3 regions of the Thalassospira sp. Z349TD_5 genome follow, and region 2 is predicted to be linked to each of the others. Evidence: predicted binding sites of a transcription regulator. Region 2 holds the regulator's gene; each other region holds the start of a gene.

Region 1 (3,283 bases), 170 kb from region 2:
ATGTGAGACATGACATTCGTCCAAATAAAACTGTCTGATTTACGGTATATATTGGCAGATTATCGTAAGACAGACGATCTCGACAGGTTTAACTTGGTCTCATTCCAAATCAACTATTGTTGTGACAAAGGACCCGCCACCAATGCGGCCCTGTCTGGGGAGACAAAATGTCCAAACAAATCATACCAGAAGCCAGTAATCACGCGGCCCCGCTCGGTGAAGTGGCAAATGGTGATGTCGGTGGCCCGGTCTATAAGGGCTGGCGCAACCCCGAAGTTCTTTTGATTGTAATGGCTGCGGCGATGCCGCTGTCCTTTTCGACCTGGATGGCACTTTTAAATAATTTTTCGGTTGAGATGGCCGATTTTACCGGACGTGAAATCGGAATTTTGCAGTCTTTGCGTGAAATTCCCGGTTTTATGGCCTTTAGCGCGATATTTGTTTTACTGATTTTACGCGAACAGACCTTTGCCTTGCTCTCACTTTTGGTGCTGGGGATCGGGGTGGCGATTTCGGGCTATTTCCCGACAGTGATCGGGCTGTATTGCACCACGGTCCTGATGTCCATCGGCTTCCATTACTTTGAAACCATGCAGCAGGCCTTGTCCCTGCAGTGGGTGAAAAAGGAACGCACCGCAATGGTGATGGGCCGGCAGCTTTCAGCCAAGTCCGTGTCGTCGCTGGTGATGTTTGGCATCGTCTGGGTGATGCTTGAAGTGTTCAATGTCGAGTATCGCTATGTCTATCTGCTGGGTGGTGCACTGACCATTCTTGCCGCCCTGTTTGTCTGGGGGGCTTTCCCCAAATTCTCTGATGCCCATCCGCAAACCAAAAAACTGATCCTGCGCAAACGCTATTGGCTGTATTACGCCCTGACCTTCATGAGCGGTGCCCGTCGTCAGATATTTACCGTCTTTGCCGGTTTCCTGATGGTTGAGAAATTCGGCTATGACGCCGCGACCATCACGCTGTTGTTCCTTTTCAACCATGCGATCAACATGGTGCTGGCACCAAAAATTGGAAAACTGATTGCCAAATGGGGCGAGAGACGGGCACTCACGTTTGAATATGTCGGTTTGTTCATCGTCTTTGTGTCCTATGCCTTTGTCGAGAACGACAAGATCGCCGGTGGGCTTTATGTGATTGACCATCTGTTCTTTGCGATGGCGATTGCGATCAAAACCTATTTCCAGAAGATCGCCGATCCGGCTGATATCTCATCGACTGCAGGTGTCAGCTTTACGATCAACCATATTGCTGCGGTGTTTATTCCTGCGGCCTTTGGTCTGATTTGGCTGTTGTCACCAAGTGCGGTCTTCCTTGCGGGGGCTGTGATGGCGGCCGTGTCGCTGGTCCTTGCCCTTAACGTGCCGAATGACCCGGAACCGGGAAATGAAGTAGTGCGGGGGTATAAATCGGCGCAACTGCATCCGGCCTGATCAGAAGCTTTTAAACTGTCGATTGACGTGACTTTAGAAACGCCTGCGCAATGACGCAGGCGTTTCTGTTTGTGTTTGCCGCATCTTTTTCGCAAAATCTTCAAAATGTTGACCATCTGAACGGGAATAATGTTTCATGATTAAGTACGTGAACAGGGAAAAGACACATGGCGCACATTCGTAAAACTGGGGCTGTACTCGTCGGGCTGTCGCTGGCACTGGCCAGCGGGACGGCTTTGGCGGACAGTTCGGTCTCGCTTCGCATTCTGGAAACCACCGACATCCATACGCATCTGGTCAATTATGACTATTACCGTGATGGGGCGTCTGAGACGGTCGGGCTCGCCAAGGTCGCGACATTGCTCAAAACCGCACGTGGCGAAGCCGAGAACATGGTCCTTGTTGATAATGGCGACCTTATTCAGGGTAACCCGCTGGGCGATTATATGGCCAAGGAACGCGGCCTGAAAAAAGGTGAAATACACCCGGTTTATAAGGCAATGAACCTTCTGGGGTATGACGCCGCCAACATTGGCAATCATGAGTTTAACTATGGTCTGGACTTCCTCGCCACGTCACTCGCCGGTGCCGATTTCCCCTATGTCAGTGCCAATATATTTGTCGATGACGGCGATGATAACGCAGAAAACGACAAACCGTATTTCGATCCCTATGTTTTGCTGGATCGTCAATTCGTTGATGATAACGGTAAAACCCATAAGGCAAAAGTTGGCGTGATCGGGTTTGTTCCGCCGCAAGTCATGCAATGGGACAAGGCCAACCTCGCCGGTAAGGTGATTTCCAAAGACATCGTCGATATGGCGAAGAAATACGTGCCGGAAATGCGTGCCAAGGGGGCGGACATCGTTATTGCGGTGCCTCATTCCGGCTTTTCGACCATGGAACGCCATGGCATGGAAGAAAACGCCACCTATTACCTGTCCGAAGTTGAAGGCATTGATGCCATCCTGTTTGGCCACGCCCACACGGTGTTCCCCTCAGAAGACTTTGCCGATGTCAAAGGTGTCGATCTTGCCAAGGGCACGATTAATGGTGTTGCAGCTGTCATGCCGGGCTTCTGGGGCAGTCACCTTGGCGTGATTGACCTGCAACTGAATGTGTCAGATGACGGCACATGGAGCGTGGTCGACAGCCTGTCGGAAGCCCGCCCGATTTATCAGCGTGAAGGTCGTGAAGTTACCCCGCTTGTCGAAGCCGACCCCGATGTGGTCGCAGCGGTAAAAGAAGAACACGAAGCCACCATTGCCTATATGCGCGAAGGTGTCGGCACAACTGAGGCCCCTATCAACAGCTTCTTCGCCTTGGTGGCTGATGACCCGTCGATCCAGATCGTGACCAATGCCCAGAAATGGTATTTGGAAAAACTGCTGAACGGTTCGGAATATGACGGTATTCCAATCCTCTCAGCCGGAGCCCCGTTCAAGGCCGGTGGTCGTGGCGGCCCGGATTACTTTACCGATATTGCAGAAGGCAAAATCGCGCTTAAGAACGTTGCGGATCTTTATATCTATCCCAACACAGTCCGTGCGGTACTGCTGAATGGAGATCAAGTTCGCGAATGGCTGGAAATGTCGGCCGGCCAGTTTAATCAGATTGATCCGAACAGTCGCGAAGAACAGCCGCTTATTAACCCGGATTTCCCGACGTACAATTATGACGTGATTGACGGGGTGACCTATCAGATCGATGTCACCAAACCAACCCGCTATAACAAGGCGGGTGAGGTCGTCAATGCCGACAGTCACCGTATCGTCAATCTGGCATTTGAGGGCAAATCGGTGAGCGCTGATCAGCAGTTTGTTGTCGCGACCAATAACTACCGC
Region 2 (3,283 bases):
TGGCTTTGCCGTGTATCTGCGCAAAAAATTTGAACGGAAGTGGTAAAATGGCTGCTGTATCCCAGAGCGCAATGACGGCACAGCCGTCGGTCGCAAGTCCTAAAATGACGGCCCGTGACCTTAATCTTTCCTATGGCGACAATCAGGCGCTGTTTGATGTCAATCTTGACATCGTCGAACGTCAGGTCACCGCCCTGATCGGCCCGTCGGGCTGTGGTAAATCAACCTTCCTGCGCTGCATGAACCGCATGAACGACACGATTGACGGTGTGACGATCAAAGGCGAAGTCACCCTTGATGGCCGCGATATCTATGACAAACGCATCGACGTTGTTCAGTTGCGCGCGCGCATCGGGATGGTGTTTCAAAAACCAAACCCGTTCCCGAAAACCATCTATGACAATGTGGCCTATGGCCCGCGGATCCATGGTTTGGTCAATTCGCGCGATGAGCTTGATCAAATTGTGATGACCTCGCTTGAACGTGCGGGTTTGCTTAAGGAAGTCAAAGATCGTCTTCAGTCGCCTGCAACCGGTCTTTCCGGTGGGCAGCAGCAGCGCCTGTGCATCGCACGCGCGGTTGCCGTCAGCCCGGAAGTCATCCTGATGGATGAGCCGTGCTCGGCACTTGATCCGATTGCGACCGCCAAGGTCGAAGAATTGATTGATGAATTGCGTTCGAACTACACGATCGTGATTGTGACCCACTCCATGCAGCAGGCTGCACGTGTGTCGCAACGCACGGCTTTCTTCCATCTTGGGAAGTTGGTTGAAGTTGGCGAAACCGATCAGATTTTCACCAACCCAAAAGACGAACGCACCAAGGGTTACATCACCGGCCGCTTCGGTTAAGCGCCCGCAGGAGAGTGATTTAAATGGCTGACGAAAAAACACATATCGTGAGTTCGTTCGACGAGGAACTGACCCGTCTGAACAACATCATCTCGCAGATGGGCGGGCTTGCGGAAAGCCAGCTGATCTCTGCGATCCGATCCATCGTCAAACGTGATTCCGAACTGGCCGAAAAGGTCATTCTGTCGGATCACCGTATTGATGCACTTGAACAGGAAGTTCAGGATTTTGCTGTCCGTCTTCTGGCCCTGCGTCAGCCGATGGCAGACGACCTGCGTCAGGTGGTGACAACCCTGAAACTGTCGAACGATCTGGAACGGATTGGCGATCTTGCGAAAAACATCGCCAAGCGCGCCCAGGTCCTAAACCAGATTCCGCCGATCCGCCCGGTTCAGGTCATCCCGAACATGGCGCGTCTGGCGCAGGAAATCATCAAGGACGTTCTCGATGCCTATATCGAAGGCGATGCGGAAAAGGCACAGCGTGTCTGGGCCCGCGATCAGGAAGTCGATGACATGTACAATTCGCTGTTCCGCGAATTGCTGACCTACATGATGGAAGACCCGCGCAACATTACCGCATCGACGCACATGCTGTTCATTGCCAAAAACATCGAACGGATTGGCGACCATGCGACCAATATCGCCGAGACGATTTACTATCGGATCAAAGGCGAAGACCTGCCGACAGATGGTCGGCCAAAAAACGATGCAGCAAACTTTGCTGTTGTCGAACCGAATGAGTGACACTGGAGCATAAGAAGATGGACCCAACGGTTCTAATCGTCGAGGACGAAGCCGCAATCGTGACCATGTTGCGCTACAACCTCGAACGTGAGGGGATGCAGGTTGTCGAAGCCGGGGACGGTGACGAAGCGTTGAAAATCATGGCCGAAACCCATGTTGATCTGGTCCTTTTGGACTGGATGTTGCCGGTCATGTCGGGGATTGAGGTCTGCCGTCAGATCCGCCGCAAACCTGAAAGCCGCGATGTGCCGGTGATCATGGTGACCGCGCGCGGTGAAGAAGGCGATCGCATTCGCGGCCTTGATACCGGGGCCGATGATTATGTCACCAAGCCGTTTGCCATTGGCGAATTGCTGGCCCGTATTCGTGCGCTGTTGCGCCGATCCGGTCCGGCGCAACCACAAGGGCAGTTGATCTATTCCGATATCGAAATGGATCTCGCCGCCCACCGTGTCAGCCGCAATGGCAAGGCCATCCATCTGGGTCCGACGGAATTCCGTCTGCTGCGTTATTTCCTTGAGCATCCGGGTCGGGTTTTCTCGCGCGAACAACTGCTTAACGCGGTCTGGGGCCCGAACATTTATGTCGAAACCCGCACAGTTGATGTCCATATTCGCCGTCTGCGTAAGGCGCTTAATGACGTCAAAGGGACCCGCGACATCATCCGCACCGTGCGTGCGGCGGGCTATGCACTGGATTCAGAAACCGCTGCGTAGTTCACCCAAACCTGATTTGGCGACCTGAAGATAGAAACCCCCATCGCGTTTTGCGTGGGGGTTTTGGTTTATTTGGCGTCTTTTTTGGCTTTTGGTGTTTTGGGGCCAGAGCCAGACGCAGGCTTAGCTGAGCCTGCCGTTTCGGCCTTACGCCGCTGCGTGCGCGGCGCCAGCTCATTCATCAACAACATGTCTGCGCGCCGGAACTTGGCGATTTCCGCATCAATTTCTTCTTGCGGTACATCACAGGCCGCCAACACATGATCTGAAAGCCGCAACCCGGTTTCAAGCACCTCTGGAATGGCGGCATCCGCGCCACTGCGCGACAGTGGCCCGATATGGGTAATGTCCTGTGCGCGGGCAAAGATTTTTAAATGCGGATAGTAATGACGGAGCAGGGCAACGGCTTTTTCGGTCGCATGCGGGTTCCCCAGGGCAACGACCGCAATTTTTGCTTCGTCAGTGTGTGCAGCCCGGAATGTTTCCGGTCGTGACCCATCGGCAAAATACACCGGCAATCCTTCGGCCCGCCCGCGCGAAACCTGCAAGGCGTCGCTATCAATAACCACATAGGGAATGTTGCGGGTTTTTAACAATCTCGCCAAAACCCGCCCGACACGTCCGCACCCGATGACCAGAACATGCTGCTGGAACCCGTCGGTTTCGGCTTCAATCGGGCCAAGCTGGTCGTCTTCTTTGGGATGGAGCTTTTCTTCAATGCGTTGCCCGACGGTCATCAATGTCGGGGTCAGCGCCATCGAAAGCGCCACCACCGGGATCATCACCGCGACAAGGTCGGGCGCAATCGCCCCATTTTGTGCGGCCAGCGCCAGCATGACAAAGGCAAACTCGCCGCCTGCGGCCAAACTCATGCCAACACGCAACGCCGACCCTTTTTCAAAGCGGGCCATTAATGCCAGAACGAACAAAAGGGCGGTCTTTGTCCCAATCAGCGCAATCAGCCAAAGCA
Region 3 (3,283 bases), 580 kb from region 2:
GGGCAGCGATCAAGGTTCTGGTGCGTCATCAGGGACGACTTCCGGTTCGGGGGCTGCATCATCTGATGGGGCTTCTGGTCAAGGGACTGCGGGTGGCACAGATGCCGATATGGTCAAACTGATCAAGGATGCCCTGGCACCACTTGACGGGATGGCAGCCAATTATCGGTTGTCGGCCGATGAGATCATTTCATCGGGTGTGTCGGTGCGCGGGATCGTTATTGATGGCAACATCAATGGGCGCAAGATCGCATTGAACAATTTTGCCATTGCCGATGCGGCTGGTCTTGCGGCCAGTGCCAAGGGGACATTTAATGGTGCTGCGGACATTCCGGCATTTGAAGGTTTGGCCGTGCGCGTTACGGCCAAAACGCTTGAGCCGCTGGCGAAACTGACGGGGATTACCCTGCCGGCACCTGCCAGCAGCTATAAAAGCATTCAGGCCAATCTTGGTTTGAACGGGCCTGTGAGCGGACCAACACTTGATCTTGATGTGTCCAATCCGCTGGCACAGGTGAGCCTTAAGGGTGTGTTGGCCAATATCTTTGGCGCCAATCCCGGTCTTGATGGCAAACTTGGTGTTCAGGCATCAAGTCTGAACCGGGCACTTGATCTTGTGGCACCGACCTATACCCCATCGGGGAACCTTGGGCGTCTGGCACTTTCCAGTACGGTTAAGGGAACGGCACAGAACATCAATCTGGGCGACCTGAAACTGGTCGTCGGAGCATTTGAAACGGCGGGGAACGTCAAGTTTGACGCGACGCAGGCCCAGCCAAAAGTCACCGTCAGCCTTTCTGGAGGCAAGCTTGCGGTTGATCCGTTCCTGCCAGCCGAGAAACGCGCTGGTTTGATGCCCGGTCTAGTACCAGGTGCGGGAAGTGGGATGCGCAAGGCAGCATTTAACCTGCCGCAGACGGCAAGTGTCACCCGTGTGGATGCCCGTGATGGCACGCCGTGGGATGATACGGTGATTGATGTTTCGGCCTTGCGGTCGATTGATGCCGACATCGCCATTGCCCTTGATCAGCTTGATTTTGATACCTACAGCCTGATGAAGCCGGACTTGAAGGCGGATCTTGTTGCCGGGTTGTTGACGATTTCCAAGCTGACCGGTGTGCTGGGCGATGGTGATCTGGCGATTGATGGTAATTTCGATGCGCGCAGCACCGACATTCCCAAACTTGCCCTCAAAGGTTCGCTCGATGGTGCGCGGGTGGAAAAACTTGCCCCAATTCAGGTTGCCAGTGACCTTATCAATGGCGGTATTCAAACCAGGTTTGATGTTTCCGCATCGGGCAATACATCGCGTCGTCTGGTGTCAGCCCTTGGCGGGACAGCCAATTTTGTCCTGAATAATGTGCGGTTTAGCGATGCCGATAAACGGTCTGCTGATCCGAAACTGAACTTGCAGGCTTTGCTTCGTCAGGGGCCGCAGGCCATGGTGGTTGAGGGTATTGGCAACAACGACATTCTTGAAACGCTTGAGGCCGATATCACCATTACCAACGGTGTGGCCAAAACCACACGGGTTGAGGCAACCTCACGCGTGGGGACGGCGGATGCGGATGCGACCCTTGATTTGCCCAAATGGGTGATGGACACGCAGGCGGATTTTGATTTCTCGGAAAAAATCGAAGAACTGCCGCCTTTCAGTGTGTATGCCAAAGGCAAAATTGACGATCCGGTGATTACGGGACGGATGGACAAGGTTGCGGTGAAGGTTCTTGATAACCTTTTGGACAAGGCGCTTGGCGGGGATGGTTCGTCGGGTTCAAGTGGTGATTCGGGTAAGGATGCGGCCAAAGGATTGCTAAAAGGTCTTTTGAATCAATTCGGTCGCTAATCCCGGTCCTTGAGATTTTATCTTTGAAACGGCCCTGCAGTGCGGGGCCGTTTTATTTTTGGGACATTGCCATAGTAGTTGATTGTCACATAACGGCAAAAAAAACTTAACAAAGTGCCCCGGCTTCTACATGATCCGCGCGTCGATTCCCTTTGATGGTAACGGTTGATTATGTCGGTAAAGAAAACGGCTCTGGATAAGGACCTCAAGTGGCAGCGCCGCATGGATGCGGGGATGGGTGAAACCGCCTCGATCAGTGCGAAACTTGGTCTGGCACTTGTGTTCCTGCTGGCGTGTAGCGCGTTTGTCGCCTTTCAAATGGGCGGGGTACCGCAAAGTGGTTTCCTGATTGCAGCAGCCGTCATTGGCGGTTACATGGCGCTCAACATCGGGGCCAATGACGTTGCCAACAATGTTGGTCCGGCGGTGGGGTCCAAGGCGCTGACCATGGTTGGCGCGCTTTTGATTGCCGCGGTTTTTGAAGCGGCTGGTGCGATCATTGCCGGGGGCGATGTTGTCAGCACGATCAAGAACGGCATTATTGATCCTGCCCGGATGCCTGATCCTCAGACCTTTGTCTGGGCAATGATGGCAGCTCTTCTTGCTGCTGCCTTGTGGCTTAATCTTGCGACGTGGATTGGTGCGCCGGTTTCGACCACGCATTCCATCGTTGGTGGTGTGATGGGCGCTGGTATGGCCGCCGTTGGCATTGACGCGGTGAATTGGCCGACCATGGGCACGATTGCTGCAAGCTGGGTGATTTCGCCGGTTCTTGGGGGATTGATCGCGGCCGGGTTCCTGGCCTTTATCAAGTTCCGCATCCTTTATACAGACGACCGGGTTGCCGCGGCGCGCAAATGGGTGCCCATCCTTGTTGGTGTGATGGTTTCGGCCTTCACCATGTATCTGATGATGAAGGGCATTAAGAAAATCTGGAAAGTGGAAACGCCGGTTGTGATTGCAATTGGTATTGCTGCCTTCATCATTACGGTTCTGCCGGTCCGTAAGGCCGTTTTCCGGGCTTCTGCCAATATGACGGGGCGCCGCAAGGAGATTGCATCCTTGTTCCGGCTTCCGCTGGTTGCGTCGGCCGCCCTTCTGTCATTTGCCCATGGGTCTAACGATGTTGCCAACGCGATTGGTCCGTTGGCGGCCATTGTTTCGGGTATCAACAGCGGTGAGATCGTGACATCTGCGCCGATCCCGATCTGGGTGATGGTCATTGGCGCGATTGGTATTGCCGCCGGACTTATCCTGTTTGGTCCGAAACTGATCAAGACGGTGGGATCGAAAATCACCAAGCTTGATCCGATCCGTGCCTATACCGTGGCGCTGTCGGCAGCTTTGACCGTGATTGTCGCATCGGCCCTTGGTTTGCCGGTCAGCTCGACCCACATTGCGGTCGGTGCGGTGTTCGGGGTTGGTTTCCTGCGTGAA

What was found. Region 2 encodes PhoB, which activates phosphate uptake and scavenging genes when phosphate is short. Its sites were predicted from a motif close to TNTCATAAAACTGTCA; they were not measured.
Region 1: the regulator PhoB is predicted to act here: its motif matches at 1,527-1,542, upstream of AC0VXT_RS17090 (bifunctional 2',3'-cyclic-nucleotide 2'-phosphodiesterase/3'-nucleotidase).
Region 3: the regulator PhoB is predicted to act here: its motif matches at 1,930-1,945, upstream of AC0VXT_RS15295 (inorganic phosphate transporter).

The regions. Positions count from the first base shown of each region.
Region 1 covers NZ_CM149654.1:3,703,876-3,707,158, reverse strand. Annotated here, with positions in the region: gene AC0VXT_RS17100 (AraC family transcriptional regulator) at 1-11, opposite strand, end outside; gene AC0VXT_RS17095 (MFS transporter) at 168-1,439, shown strand; gene AC0VXT_RS17090 (bifunctional 2',3'-cyclic-nucleotide 2'-phosphodiesterase/3'-nucleotidase) at 1,607-3,283, shown strand, end outside.
Region 2 covers NZ_CM149654.1:3,872,221-3,875,503, reverse strand. Annotated here, with positions in the region: gene pstA (phosphate ABC transporter permease PstA) at 1-46, shown strand, start outside; gene pstB (phosphate ABC transporter ATP-binding protein PstB) at 48-851, shown strand; gene phoU (phosphate signaling complex protein PhoU) at 875-1,597, shown strand; gene phoB (phosphate regulon transcriptional regulator PhoB) at 1,615-2,313, shown strand; gene AC0VXT_RS17865 (cation:proton antiporter domain-containing protein) at 2,382-3,283, opposite strand, start outside.
Region 3 covers NZ_CM149654.1:3,293,488-3,296,770, reverse strand. Annotated here, with positions in the region: gene AC0VXT_RS15300 (AsmA family protein) at 1-1,846, shown strand, start outside; gene AC0VXT_RS15295 (inorganic phosphate transporter) at 2,018-3,283, shown strand, end outside.